Regions from separate parts of the Streptomyces sp. NPDC001744 genome, predicted to be linked through region 2. Evidence: riboswitches for the same ligand, from Rfam matches in the RefSeq annotation. Region 2 holds a riboswitch; the other holds the start of a gene.

Region 1 (7,034 bases), on a different contig from region 2:
CACCGTGAGCGGGTACACCAGCCGCTCCTCGACGTGGTCCTCGCGCAGGTGCGGGGCGGCGATCGAGCGGGCGATGGAGCGGCCGTGGCGGGCCGAGTGGTACGCGACCACGTCGGCCTCGGCGATGGCCTTCACGGCGGCGAGGGTGAGGAGGTCCGGATCGCCGGGGCCGAGGCCCACGCCGTACAGCTTGCCGACGGTGTTCCCGGTCACTGCTGGATCTCCGCTTCGTGCGCGAGGGCGTTGATCGCGGCGGCCGTCATGGCGCTGCCGCCGCGCCGGCCCCGGACGACGAGGTGGTCGAGGCCGAGGGTGTTGGCGGCGAGGGCGTCCTTGGACTCGGCGGCGCCGATGAAGCCGACCGGTATGCCGAGGACGGCGGCGGGCCTCCCCGCGCCCTTCGCGACCATCTCCAGGAGGTGGAAGAGGGCGGTGGGGGCGTTGCCGATGGCGACGACGGAGCCTTCGAGGCGGTCCCGCCACAGCTCCAGGGCGGCGGCGGAACGGGTGGTGCCCAGCTCGGCGGCGAGGTCCGGCACGGCCGGGTCGGAGAGGGTGCAGACCACGTCGTTGCCGGCGGGCAGCCGCTTGCGGGTGACGCCGCTGGCGACCATCTGCGCGTCGCAGAGGATCGGCGCGCCCGCCCGGAGCGCGGCGCGGGCGCTCGCGACGACGCCCGGCGAGTACGCGATGTCCCGGACGAGGTCGGTCATGCCGCAGGCGTGGATCATCCGGACCGCCACCTGGGCGACGTCGGCGGGCAGGCCCGTGAGATCCGCCTCGGCGCGGATCGTGGCAAAGGACCGGCGGTAGATCTCCGTCCCGTCCTTCTCGTAGTCGAACATCCTGTTGCTCTCGCTCATCTCGTCGTACGGGCCGTGGCCACGGCTTCGGGCAGGGAGGTGCGGGGGGTGGGGGCGCCGTTCACCAGGTAGCCGCCGCCGGGGACGGCGAGGACGTCGATCCAGTCGCCGTGCGGACGGCCGCAGCGCCGCTCGCACCCGGAGTAGTGGACGGGCAGGCCGGGGGAGCCCGGTACGGCGTCCGCCCGGACGTCCGCGAGCGACTTGGCGCAGCCGGGCCGCCCGGTGCAGGCGCTGACGCCGGCCCAGGGGGAGCCGGGCCGGGTGATCAGGCCGTGCGCCTCCAGGGCGGGCAGCCGTCCGGGGTCCGTCCCGGTGACGACGGCCCCGCGCCAGGGCGTGAGCCGCACCTCGCCGGCGGGCAACAGGGCCCGCAGCTGGGCGGCGGTGAGGCGGCCGAGGGGGGCGAGGACGTGGAGGGCGGAGGCGCCGAGGGGGCCGGGGGCGGGGGGCGCCGCGCGGGGCGGGACCGGCTCCCGTCCGTCCTCCGCCGCGATCCCGGCCCGCGCGAGCGCTTCCCGCACGTCCACGTCGTGCCCCTCCGGCAGTTCGCGGACGCGCCAGGCGCCCGTACCGGCCTCGCGGGCGGCGGACAGGAAGGCGCGGGCGGCGGCGAGCGCGGCGCGCGGGGCGTCGGCGGCGGCGACGCGGACGGTGCGGCCGCCGAGGCGCAGGAGCGCGGCGTCCGGGGCCGCTGCGACCAAGGTCACATCGCCGCCGAGGCCGGTGACGTCGCCCCGGCCGTCGTCGAGGACGAAGAGGAAGCGGCCCGAGAGCGCCGCCGCCCAGGGCGCGGCGCAGAGCCGTTCGTCCAGCTCGCGGGCCCACAACTGCACGTCGGCGTGGCCGAGTCCGTCGAGTCCGGCGGCCGGGGAGGCCACGATGTTGCGGACGCGTTCGTGGGTGGGGGAGGGCAGCAGGCCCGCCTCCGTCAGGAGCGGCGCCAGCTCCGCCCCGCAGCCCTCCGCCAGGCCGCGCAGCTCCGCGTTGCCGCGCGAGGTGACGCTGATCCGCCCGTCGCCCAGGGTCTCCGCGGCGTCCGCCAGGGCCTCCACCTGACGGGGCGTCAGGCGGCCTCCGGGCAGCCGCAGTCGGGCCAGGAGGCCGTCGTCGGCGGAGTGCAGGCGCAGCGCCCCGGGACAGGCGTCGCCCCGGTCCCGTACGCGGGGAGCGCCGGGGTCGGGCGTCGGGGACGGGGTGGGCGGCATGGCGGCGAGCATACCCACGGGGAACCGGCTGCCGGCCGGGTGTGATCAGCCTGACTCCCGGGCGCCCGGCGGGTGGGTCCGGGGGTGTCTTCCGGGTTCGGGGCGGGTGGGTCCGGGGGTGTCTTCCGGGTTCGGGGCGGGTGGGTCCGGGGTGTCTTCCGGGTTCGGGGCGGGTGGGTCCGGGGTGTCTTCCGGGTTCGGGACGTGTGGGTCCGGGGTGTCTTCCGGGTTTTGGCCAAGCGGGTCCCGGGGCGTCTTCCGGGTTTCGGGCGGGCGGGGCCGGGGTCCCCGGCCGGGTGGGATCCGCCCGGCCCTCCCGGCTCCCGGAGCCCACGATCTAGGATGCAAGCGGCATGGGGTTCCAGGACCCCGGGGAGGAAGCCCGGTGAGATTCCGGCGCGGTCCCGCCACTGTGAACCGGCCCGGCGCTTTCGGGGCGGTGAGTCAGGAACTCCCTTCCCCGAGCTCTCGGCTTCGCTCGAGCAAGGGGAGGCCCCAACCCACACGACCACCCGGGGCGCGGACAACCCCGAGGAAGGCCTGCCTCGCCATGCTCCTGCTGCTGTCGCACTCCGACACCGACCTGCTCAGCGCCCGCGCGGCCGGCGGCCCGGTCGCGTACCGGTTCGCCAACCCGGCCCGGCTCCCGCTCGCCGACCTCCCCGGCCTCCTCGACGGGGCCGACCTCGTCGTCGTCCGGCTCCTCGGCGGCCTCCGCTCCTGGGAGGACGGGCTCGACGCGATCCGCGCCTCGGGGAAGCCGGTGGTCGTGCTCAGCGGCGAACAGGCGCCCGACGCCCAGCTGATGGAGGTCTCCACCGTGCCCGTCGGCGTCGCCACCGAGGCGCACGCGTACCTGGCGCACGGCGGCCCCGCCAACCTGGAGCAGCTGGCCCGCTTCCTCTCCGACACCGTCCTGCTCACCGGCCACGGCTTCGAGGCGCCGGCCGCCGCCCCCACCTGGGGCCCGCTGGAGCGCACCCCGAAGGCCACCGACGGCCCGACCGTCGCCGTGCTCTACTACCGCGCCCACCACATGAGCGGCAACACCGCCTTCGTCGGCGCCCTGTGCGACGCGATCGAGGACGCCGGGGCCCGGCCGCTCCCGCTGTACGTGGCCTCCCTGCGCGCCCCCGAGCCGGAGCTGATCGACACCCTCCGCGCCGCCGACGCCCTCGTCACCACCGTCCTCGCGGCGGGCGGCACCAAGCCCGCCGAGGCGCAGGCGGGCGGCGACGAGGAGGCGTGGGACGCGGGCGCGCTCGCCGCGCTCGACGTGCCGATCCTCCAGGCCCTGTGCCTGACCGGCTCCCGCGCGGCCTGGGAGGAGAACGACGAGGGCCTGTCCCCGCTGGACGCCGCGGGCCAGGTCGCCGTCCCCGAGTTCGACGGGCGCCTGATCACCGTCCCGTTCTCCTTCAAGGAGATCGACGAGGACGGCCTGCCCGCCTACGTAGCGGACCCCGAGCGCGCGGCCCGCGTCGCCGGGATCGCCGTGCGGCACGCCCGCCTCCGGCACATCCCGAACGCCGAGAAGAGGATCGCGCTCGTCCTCTCCGCGTACCCCACCAAGCACTCCCGCATCGGCAACGCCGTCGGCCTGGACACCCCCGCCTCCGCCGTCGCCCTGCTGCGCCGGCTGATCGGGGAGGGGTACGACTTCGGCCCCGCCGAGGAACTGCCCGGTCTGGTCTCGGGCGACGGCGACGAGCTGATCCACGCCCTCATCGAGGCCGGCGGCCACGACCAGGACTGGCTGACCGAGGAGCAGCTGGCCAGGAACCCGGTCCGCATCCCGGCCGCCGACTACCGGCGCTGGTACGCCACCCTCCCCGAGGAGCTGCGCACGCGCGTCGAGGAGCACTGGGGCCCGGCGCCCGGCGAGATGTTCCTCGACCGGTCGCGGAACCCGGAGGGCGACATCGTGCTCGCCGCCCTGCGGCGCGGGAACCTCCTGATCCTCATCCAGCCGCCGCGCGGCTTCGGCGAGAACCCGATCGCGATCTACCACGACCCCGACCTCCCGCCGTCCCACCACTACCTGGCCGCCTACCGCTGGATCGCGGCCCGCGCCGAGGACGGCGGCTTCGGCGCCGACGCCATGGTGCACCTGGGCAAGCACGGCAACCTGGAGTGGCTGCCCGGCAAGAACGCCGGCCTGTCCGCCTCCTGCGGCCCGGACGCGGCCCTCGGCGACCTGCCGCTGGTCTACCCGTTCCTGGTCAACGACCCGGGCGAGGGCACGCAGGCCAAGCGGCGCGCGCACGCGACCCTGGTCGACCACCTGGTGCCGCCGATGGCCCGCGCCGACTCGTACGGCGACATCGCGCGCCTGGAGCAGCTGCTCGACGAGTACGCGCAGATCTCCTCCATGGACCCGGCGAAGCTGCCCGCGATCCGCGCCCAGATCTGGACCCTGATCCAGGCCGCCCGGCTCGACCACGACCTGGGTCTGGAGGAGCGGCCGGAGGACGACGGCTTCGACGACTTCCTGCTGCACGTCGACGGCTGGCTGTGCGAGGTCAAGGACGCCCAGATCCGCGACGGCCTGCACGTCCTCGGCGGCGCCCCGGCCGGCGAGGCCCGGGTCAACCTGGTCCTCTCCATCCTGCGCGCCCGCCAGATCTGGGGCGGCACGCAGGCCCTGCCCGGCCTGCGCGAGGCCCTGGGCCTGGACGAGTCGGCCGCGACCCGCACCACCGCCGACGAGGCGGAGGCGGAGGCGCGCGAGCTGGTCGAGGCGATGGAGGCGGCGGACTGGGTGGTGGAGGCGGTCGAGTCGGTCGCGGCCGGCCACGGCCCCGACGTGCGGGCCGTGCTGCGCTTCGCCGCCGAGCAGGTCGTGCCGCGCCTGGCCGCCACCACCGACGAGCTGACGCACGCCGTGCACGCCCTGAACGGCGGTTTCGTCCCGGCGGGCCCGTCCGGCTCCCCCCTCCGGGGCCTGGTCAACGTCCTGCCGACCGGCCGCAACTTCTACTCGGTCGACCCGAAGGCCGTCCCCTCCCGGCTCGCCTGGGAGACCGGCCAGGCGCTCGCGGACTCGCTCCTGGAGCGCTACCGCGCCGACAACGGCGACTGGCCGACCTCCGTGGGCCTCTCCCTGTGGGGCACGAGCGCGATGCGCACCGCCGGCGACGACGTCGCCGAGGCCCTCGCCCTGCTCGGCGTCCGCCCGCTGTGGGACGAGGCGTCGCGCCGCGTGAACGGCCTGGAGCCGATCCCGCTCACCGAACTCGGCCGTCCGCGCGTCGACGTCACGCTGCGCATCTCCGGCTTCTTCCGGGACGCGTTCCCGCACGTCATCGGCCTCCTGGACGACGCCGTACGGCTGGTGGCCGGCCTCGACGAGCCGGCCTCGGACAACTACGTACGGGCGCACGCGCAGGCCGACCTGGCCGAGCACGGCGACGAGCGGCGCGCCACGACCCGCATCTTCGGCTCCCGGCCCGGGACGTACGGCGCGGGCATCCTCCAGCTCATCGACTCGCGCGACTGGCGCACGGACGCCGACCTCGCCGAGGTGTACACGGTGTGGGGCGGCTACGCGTACGGGCGCGGGCTCGAAGGGCGCCCGGCGCGGGCCGAGATGGAGACCGCGTACAAGCGGATCGCGGTGGCCGCGAAGAACACGGACACGCGCGAGCACGACATCGCGGACTCCGACGACTACTTCCAGTACCACGGCGGCATGGTCGCGACCGTCCGCGCGCTCCGGGGCACGGCCCCCGAGGCGTACATCGGCGACTCGACCCGCCCGGAGACCGTCCGCACCCGCACCCTGGTCGAGGAGACCTCCCGCGTCTTCCGCGCCCGCGTGGTCAACCCGCGCTGGATCGAGGCGATGCGCCGCCACGGCTACAAGGGCGCGTTCGAGCTGGCGGCGACCGTCGACTACCTCTTCGGGTACGACGCGACGACGGGCGTGGTCGCGGACTGGATGTACGACAAGCTGACGCAGGAGTACGTCCTCGACCCGGAGAACCAGGCGTTCCTGAAGGAGGCCAACCCCTGGGCCCTGCACGGCATCGCGGAACGGCTCCTGGAGGCCGAGTCCCGGGGCATGTGGGAGAAGCCGGACCCGGAGACGCTCGCCGCGCTGCGGCAGGTGTTCCTGGAGACGGAGGGGGACCTGGAGGATTCTTCCGACGACTAGGCCGTCGTCGGGGCGGCCTCCGGGGCCAGCTCCAGCCGGCGGCCCCGGAAGCCCTCCCGCAGCCGCCGGTCGTGGCTGACGACGACCAGCGTGCCCCGGTAGGACGCGAGCGCGGCCTCGATCTCCTCCACCAGGCCCGGGGCCAGGTGGTTGGTCGGCTCGTCGAGGAGGAGCAGGTGGGCGGGTGAGGTCACGAGCCGGGCCGGCTCCAGCTTGCGGCGCTGTCCGACCGACAGGTGCCGGACGGGGGTCGTCAGGTCGCGGGCGGAGAAGAGGCCGAGGGCGAGGAGTTCGTCCGTGCGGTCCGCTCCGAACGCCTCGCCCACCGTACGGGGGTCGGTGGGCGGGTCCGTCTCCTGGCGGAGCAGCCCGGCCCGGGCGGGCCGGCGCACGGTGCCGCCGTCCGGGGCGAGTTCGCCCGCGAGGACCTTCAGGAGGGTGGACTTCCCGGCGCCGTTCGGGCCGGTGACCAGGAGCCGTTCGCCCGCGTCGGGGTGGAGGGCGCCGAGCCGGAGTCGCCCCTCCACCCGGACGTCCACGAGGTCCACGGACGCGCCCCCGCCCGCGAGGCGCGCGCGGAACCGGAGGGGTTCCGGGGGCGCGGGCACGGGGTGGGCGGTGAGCCGGGCGAGGCGTTCGCGGGCGGCCCGGACGCGACTCATGGCGCCGTGCGCCCGCGACCGGGCCCGGAAGGCGCCGGCCCCGCTGAACGCGGCCGGGGCCTTGCGGGGGATCGCGGAGAACCGGTCGATGCGCGTGTCCGCGAGGGCCGTGTACCGGGCGAGTTCGGCCTTCCACTCCTCGTAC
Region 2 (7,034 bases):
CGGCGTCGGCGACGGCACCTTCAACAACAACCAGACCCCCGGGACCCGGGCCCGCTTCTACAACCAGAACGGCAGCGAGCGCTGGTCGAACGTGGCCAAGTCCACCGGTACCGCCTCCTGGACGCCCGTCTTCCACATCCGCCCCTGCTGACCACCGCCGACCGCGCCGCCCCCCGCCCCGCCCGGGGCCGGGGGCGGCCCGCGTCCACGGTCCCGCGGACCCCGCCCGGCGTCCGGCCCCGGCGGTCCCGGGGCGGGGCCGGTGTTCCGGGGCGGTCAGCGGCCCCCTCCGAGGGGCTCCCCGGCGCGCAGGTTCCAGCGCCCGCCGCGACCGCTGAGGTGAACGGCCGTCAGGGGGCGGACGTCCAGGCGCCGGGCCGTACCGTCCGGCGCTCCGAGGGCGTGGACCGTCGCGGCGCGCACGACGTCGGGCTCTACGACGGCCGTGACGCGCCCCGTGCCCTCCTGGAGGGCGTCGAGCCAGACGCCGACCCGGACGCGCAGGTCGCGCAGGGACTCCCCGCCGTGCGGTGCCGCCGTCGGGTCGGACAGCCAGGAGGCGAGCGCGTCGCCCTCGGTGGCGGCGATCTCCTCCAGGGTCCGTCCCCGCCAGCGCCCCACGGCGCAGCCGGCGAGGCCGTCCACCGGTTCCGCCCGCAGGCCGAGGGCGCGCGCGGTGGCGAGGCAGCGCGCGGAGGGCGAGGCGTAGGCGCGCGGGGACGGACCGACGAAGGCCGCGGCGGCCTCGGCGCGGGCGAGCCCCGCCGGGTCGAGGGGACCGTCGTCGTCGAACCGGACCTCGCGCAGCGCGTCGTTCACGGCGGGCGGGATCAGCGTCAGCCGGACTGTCATCGGGGTTCCTTCCCGGTAGGGGGCGGCGCCGGGCGGCCGTGTCCGGGGCGCGGAGCCTTCGGCGGGTGCCCCCGCCCGGAGCGCGGAAAGTGATCCGGACCTCACACCCTTAACAATGCTCATGTCACGCGGTACCGTCGAGCGACATCTGAACAACGTGACGACGGCGATACGGAAGTCCGGTGGGAACCCGGCACGGTCGCGCCACTGTATGCCGAGGCGTCCCCGGGACGTCACGGCGAGTCAGACCCGTGGACCGTCGTCCTGCACCACCGACCGGGACGCGAGTTCCCTCAGGAGGTTCCCTCATGGCCGAAGCCGCCCTCTCCGCCGCCGTCTCCCCCCCTTCCGTCGCCGTACCGGCTCCGCTGCCCGTGCGGGTCGTGCTGCCCTGGGCCCTCTTCGTCGGTCTCCTCGCGCTGATCGCGCTCTACTTCGTGGGTGCGGAGCAGGGGGCCACCTCCCTCTTCGCGGGCTCCGGCGTGCACGAGTGGGTGCACGACGGGCGTCACCTGCTCGGCTTCCCGTGCCACTGAGGGGCGACGCGCGCGTGCACGCCTCCATGGTGAGGACCCTGCTGGTCCGCGGGATGCTCGCGGGCCTCGTCGCCGGCCTGTTCGCCTTCGCCGCCGCCTACCTGGGCGGCGAACCCTCCGTGAACAGGTCCATCGCCGTGGAGGAGGCGCAGGCCGCGCGGGAGACGGCCCACTCCGAACACGGTGACCACGGCGGCGCGGGAGCCGGCGCGGTGGAAGAGGAGGAGGTGGTCGGCCGTTCCGCGCAGTCCACCTTCGGCCTGGCCACCGGCGTCCTGGTGTACGGGGTGGCGCTGGGCGGCGTCGCCGCGCTCGCGTTCTCCTTCGCGCTCGGCCGCGTCGGCCGGTTCGGACCGCGGGCGACCGCGGCCCTGACGGCGGCCGCGGCCTTCACCACCGTCTGCCTGGTGCCGTTCCTGAAGTACCCGGCGACCCCGCCGGCCGTCGGCAACCCCGACACCATCGGGAGGCGCACCGCCCTGTTCTTCCTGATGATCCTGCTCAGCGTGCTCCTCGGCACCGCCGCGGTGATCGCCGGGCGCCGTCTCGCGCCCCGGCTGGGCAACTGGAACGCGAGCCTGGCGGCCGGCCTCGGCTTCGTCGCCGTGACGGGCGCCGCCTTCGTGGTCCTGCCGTCGAACGACGACGCGGTCTCCGCGACCTTCCCGGCCGATCTGCTGTGGGAGTTCCGGATGGCGTCGCTCGGCGTCCAGGCCGTGCTGTGGACGGTGTTCGCGATCGTCTTCGGCGTCCTCGCCCAGAAGGCGCTGGCCGCGCGCACCGGCGGCACGGAGGCCCCGGCCCGGACCGGGATCGCCGGCTGAGCCACGGTCGCCGACCGACCCACGGCCGCCGGACGGCACGCCCCTGCGGGGCGGGCGTCCGGCGGCCTCTCCGGTTCCGGGCCCGCCCGGCCGTCCATCGGCCCGGCGGGCCCGTGCCGTTCCCGCCGGCCGGACGGGCCCGGCCCGGGGCACAGCCGGTGACGGCCCGCCGCGCTCCGGCCGGTCGCCCCGCCAGGGGGAACGGACGTGTACGGCGGCCGCTCGCCCGCGCGAGCGTCCACGAGCCGGCGTGACGGGCTCCGCCCCGTACCCACCACCGGGTCCGGTGCCCTGCCGCCGCCGGGCTCCATGCCGTAAGGCTCCGGCGGCGGCCGAACGCCGAGGAGGGGGTCGGCGGGGGTGTCCGGAACGCGCGGGGCTCCCTCTCTGGGAGCGCTCTCAGAAGGTGCGGGCTACAGATATCCTGATCCCCCGAACGCCGCCCCGCCCCGCCCCGCCCCGACCTCCGCGCCGCGTGCCCCGCACCGCACGCCGCGCACGTCCCCTCCAGCCGACCCAGCCGAGGAGCGCCCGCCTTGCCCGAGCAGACCACGGGGCCCCGCCCCACGCTGGAAGCCGTCGCCGCGCGCGCCGGCGTGTCCCGCGCCACGGCCTCCCGGGTCGTCAACGGAGGCGCGGGCGTGCGCGCGCCCCTGGCCGAGAAGGTGCGCAGGGCCGTGGAGGAGCTCGGCTACGTCCCCAACCACGCGGCCCGCTCCCTGGTCACCCGGCGCAACGGCGCCGTCGCCGTGATCATCGCGGAGCCCGAGTTCCGGATCTTCTCGGACCCGTTCTTCGAGCAGCAGATACGGGGTATCAGTCGCGAACTGACGGCTCACGACTCCCAGTTGGTGCTGCTGTGGGTGGAGGGCCCCGGGGACCACGAGCGGATCGCCCGCTATCTGGGCGGGGGACACGTCGACGGCGCGCTCGCGTTCTCGCTGCACAGCGACGACGCCCTGCCGGCCATGATCGGAGGGGCGCGGATTCCGGTGGTCGTCGGCGGGCGGCCCGCCCCGGGCACCGATCCGGCCGTACCCTTCGTCGACTGCGACAACCGGGGCGGCGCCCGGGAGGCGGTGCGCCACCTGAGGGGCCTCGGGCGCGGGAACGTCGCCCACATCTCGGGCCCCGCCGACCAGACCTCGGCGATCGACCGGCTGAACGGCTACCGGGACGTCCTCCTCGACGCCGATCCCGCGCTGCTGTGCGCGGGCGACTTCACCGAGGAGAGCGGCGCGCGCGCCATGGCGGAACTGCTCGACCGGCGGCCGGACATCGACGGGGTGTTCGTCGCCAACGACCTGATGGCGTCGGGCGCCCTGCGCACCCTGCGGGAGCGCGGGGTGCGGGTGCCGGAGGACGTGGCGGTCGTCGGCTTCGACGACATGGCCTCGGTGGTCGGCAGGACCTCCCCGGCCCTGACCACCGTGCACCAGGACGTCGAGGGCATGGGCCGGCTGATGGTGAAGCTCCTGATGCGGCTGCTCGACGGGACCGGTCCCGGGGTGCCGAGCTCCGTGATCACCCCGACCTCGCTGGTCCGCCGCGCCTCCGCCTGAGCGCCCGGACGGGAGACGGCGGGCCCGGGGTGCGTCCCCCGGGCCCGCCGCCGTGGTCCTCCGCGGGGTCAGTCGTACGGGATGACCACCACGGACCGGTCCGTGCCCGTCCGGAGCCGCGAGTCGCCGTTGCCGATCGCGCTCCAGACCTCCAGGCGCACCGTTCCGCCCCGCAGGTCGCCGAGCGTGCCGGTGGCGGCCTTCAGGCCCCGGGACTGGGCGTACTCCTCCCACCCCGTCACCGGGTCCGTCGCGAAGTAGTGGTACGTCTCCGTGCGGTCGAAGGTGCCGTCGCCGGTGAGGTCGTAGCTGATCCGGGCCTGCTGGCCGAGTCCGACGGCCGTGCCGGCGTCCACCTGGAGCCGGAAGGCGGTCGAACCGCCCGCCCGGAGCGTGCCGTTGACGTTCCTCGCCTCGTAGACGAGCGGCCGGTACGGGGTGCCGTCGTGATTGGCGCCCTGAGCCGAGGCGAGGGTGTCGGCGCTCTCGGCGGCTCCGGTGGCCGTGGTGAGCGTGCCGCCGGTGCGGAGCTGGAAGGTGTTGCCGGTGGACGGCCCGGGACCGGGGTCGGTGCCGCCCGTCCCGTTGCCGGTGGCGGTGGAACGCGCCGGCACGGAGAGGGACGTGCCGTCGGAGAAGGTGACCGTGCGGGCGGTCGCACCGTGGTTGTGGGCCACGTAGGTGCGCGTGGTGCCCTTGGAGAAGACGGCGGAGGTGGGGATCGAGCCGGTGACGGTCGCGTCGGGGGCGCCGAGCGCGTCGAGCGTGGTGATCCAGTGGTAGGTGTGGGCCCTGGACTCGCCGGCCTCCGGGGTGTAAGCGGCGTTCCCCGCGTCCCACTTGGCCTTGGCGGCGGCGGGGTCGGCGAGGGACTGGAACTCCCAGAGGATGTCGCGCCATTCGACGGCGGGGCCGCCGTTCTCGCGTTCCATCTCGGCGATGTTGCGCCGGATCGCGTCCTTGCGGCCGCCGAGGTGGAGGGAGCCGCCGCTGGTCACGGGCAGGACGTTGATGCCGTGGATCTCCTCCGGGTTGGCGGTCCACCAGGTGGAGTAGGCGCCGCCGCTGCCCCAGACCATGCCGACGGTGTCGTGCGCGAAGGAGCCGGGGAAGACCTGCTGGTCGGCGTCGAACCAGTACTGGGCGACGGCCTCGGCCTCGGTGGTCAGGAGGTACGTGCCGAGGTCGCGCAGGGAGGTGTCGCCGGTGGCCGACCCCCACAGGACGAGGGCGGCGCTGAGGTTGGTCGACTCGGAGGACGACTCCTGGTTGTTGCCGGCGGCGAAGCCCTGGTGGCCGCTGGCCCAGCTGTGTCCGGCGTAGACGTCGAAGCCGCGCAGGAAGGGGAAGGCGGTGTCGGTGCGGCTGGGGTTGGCGGTGTCGCGGACCAGGGTCCTGACCATGGTCCCCCAGGCGGAGTCGGCGGCCCAGTTCGGGTCGTACTGGGCGACGATCGCGGCGGCGTACACGTAGTAGCCGTAGTGGAAGTGGTGGTCGTTGAGTTCGGTGTCGCTGCCGTAGGAGGCCGGGTACCCGGTGAGGGCCTTCCAGACCCTGTCGTACGAGAACTCGTTGGCGCCGCCGGCCGTGAACCACTCCTGGAGGCGGCCCTTGATCAGGCCGAGGAGCTTGTCGCGGATCGCGCCCTCGCCGATCCGGTCGGCGATCGGCACCAGTTGGGCGAGCTTGCCGAGGGCCTTGCCGGTCCAGTACGTGTCGACGGCTCCGGAGAACGGGTCGGAGGAGTTCGCGACCTCGTTCAGGTGGCCGCGCAGACGGGCCGTGTCGATGCCGCTGCCGGGCAGGGCCGGGAGGGTGGCGGCGGCCTTCTGGGCGGTGGTGAAGGAGGTCCCCGCGCGGACCTTCATGGTGCCCCGGGGCGAGACGTAGGTGTAGGGGGTCAGCGGGTCGGTGGTGTGCAGCCACTGGTGGCGGTAGAGGGCCTGGAGGGTGCCGCGCTCGGTTCCCTCCTTGGCCTCGGTGGTGAGGCCGTAGGTGGCGCGGACGGTGCCCGCGTCGTAGCTCCAGTTCACCGTGGAGCCGGTGACGAAGCTGTAGGCGTACGTGCGGTACGTGGCGAGCGCGTCGGTGGAGGGCAGGACGGCGACGGAGAAGTAGTCCTTGCCGCCGAGTCCGGCGGTGAGGGTGGAGCCGGAGACGTTCCAGTCGGTGCCGCTGGGCGAGAAGAGGGCGTAGTGGTGGCCCGCGACGGTGATGCCGAGGACGTTGCCCTGGTCGGCGAAGACGGTGGGCGTCTGCGCGGTGGTGATGCGGGCGTCGCCGCCGGTGCCCCTGGCGTACACGAAGGGGAGGCCGTGGCCGATGGTGGTGCGCAGGGTGCGGGCGCCGTCGGACCAGTAGGGGGTGACGGTCCAGTCGGACCAGGCGTCGGCCCTGGTGTCGGGCGAGTTGAGGCCGGTGAGGCCGAGGGTGAGGTCGCGCTTGTGGGGGAACTCGTACTGGCGGCCGTCGCCGACGATCGCGGGGCTGGTGGGGTAGCCGATCTCCAGGCCGCCGGCGACGGCCTGGTAGGTGAGCGGGTGGCCGTACATGGGGGTGGAGTACGGGTTGCCCCCGTAGCGCTGGAGGGCGAGGGAGGACCACCAGTCGTTGGTGGGGACCGGTCTGCCCTGGGCGGCGGCGGTGACCTTGGGGGTGACCGGGGTCCCGGTGTCGGTGGTGGGGCCGGAGGTGCCGGCGGGGCGGGTGTCGGAGTAGCTTCCGGCGCCCGCCGGGACGGTGGCCGCGGCCGCGGGGGCGGCGGCGGGGCCGAGCCCCACGGCGGCGAGGGCGGTGACCAGGGCCAGCGCTGCGGCGGGCCGGGTGCGGGGGGAGGGCATGGAGGGGCACCTCATTCGTCGTGACGGATGGTGCTCGGAGGGGGGACGCCCGGAGTGGGGAGGGCGGTGTTCGAGAAGTGGGGAGCCGAGGGTGCGACACGACTGAGAGCGCTCTCAGAATGACGGAAACGTAGAACCCGCGAAACGAACGTGTCAAGAGGTTGAACACGGCTGCCCTCCCAGGGCACTTCGCGTCCGTTACGCCTTCGAGCCTTGACGGATGGACCGGACCGGAGGCACGCTCCCTCCGCATGACTGAGAGCGCTCTCAGACGCTCTCGCTCGTTCCGGAGCCAAGGGAGGCTTCCCATGCCCATCGCCCGAGCCGCCAGAAGAACCGCCGTCCGCCTGGGCGCGGTCACGCTGGTCGGCGCCCTGCTCGCCGCCTGCGGCGGATCGAAGGACGGCGCGTCCTCGGACG

What was found. Region 2 has a riboswitch for cobalamin ahead of ACFYZY_RS19030 (CbtB-domain containing protein). Riboswitches for the same ligand answer to the same signal wherever they lie in the genome.
Region 1: linked by a shared signal. The riboswitch ahead of cobN (cobaltochelatase subunit CobN) and the one ahead of ACFYZY_RS19030 (CbtB-domain containing protein) in region 2 are both predicted to bind cobalamin.

The regions. Positions count from the first base shown of each region.
Region 1 is NZ_JBIAUG010000014.1:31,015-38,048, reverse strand. It holds gene ACFYZY_RS18100 (precorrin-2 C(20)-methyltransferase) at 1-213, opposite strand, end outside; gene ACFYZY_RS18095 (precorrin-8X methylmutase) at 210-863, opposite strand; gene ACFYZY_RS18090 (cobalamin biosynthesis protein CobG) at 860-2,083, opposite strand; cobalamin riboswitch at 2,410-2,544, shown strand; gene cobN (cobaltochelatase subunit CobN) at 2,622-6,227, shown strand; partial or broken gene ACFYZY_RS18080 (ABC-F family ATP-binding cassette domain-containing protein) at 6,224-7,034, opposite strand, start outside.
Region 2 is NZ_JBIAUG010000015.1:55,061-62,094, reverse strand. It holds gene ACFYZY_RS19040 (hypothetical protein) at 1-151, shown strand, start outside; gene ACFYZY_RS19035 (histidine phosphatase family protein) at 277-852, opposite strand; cobalamin riboswitch at 965-1,121, shown strand; gene ACFYZY_RS19030 (CbtB-domain containing protein) at 1,161-1,388, shown strand; gene ACFYZY_RS19025 (CbtA family protein) at 1,403-2,212, shown strand; gene ACFYZY_RS19020 (LacI family DNA-binding transcriptional regulator) at 2,749-3,774, shown strand; gene ACFYZY_RS19015 (glycosyl hydrolase) at 3,843-6,614, opposite strand; gene ACFYZY_RS19010 (extracellular solute-binding protein) at 6,923-7,034, shown strand, end outside.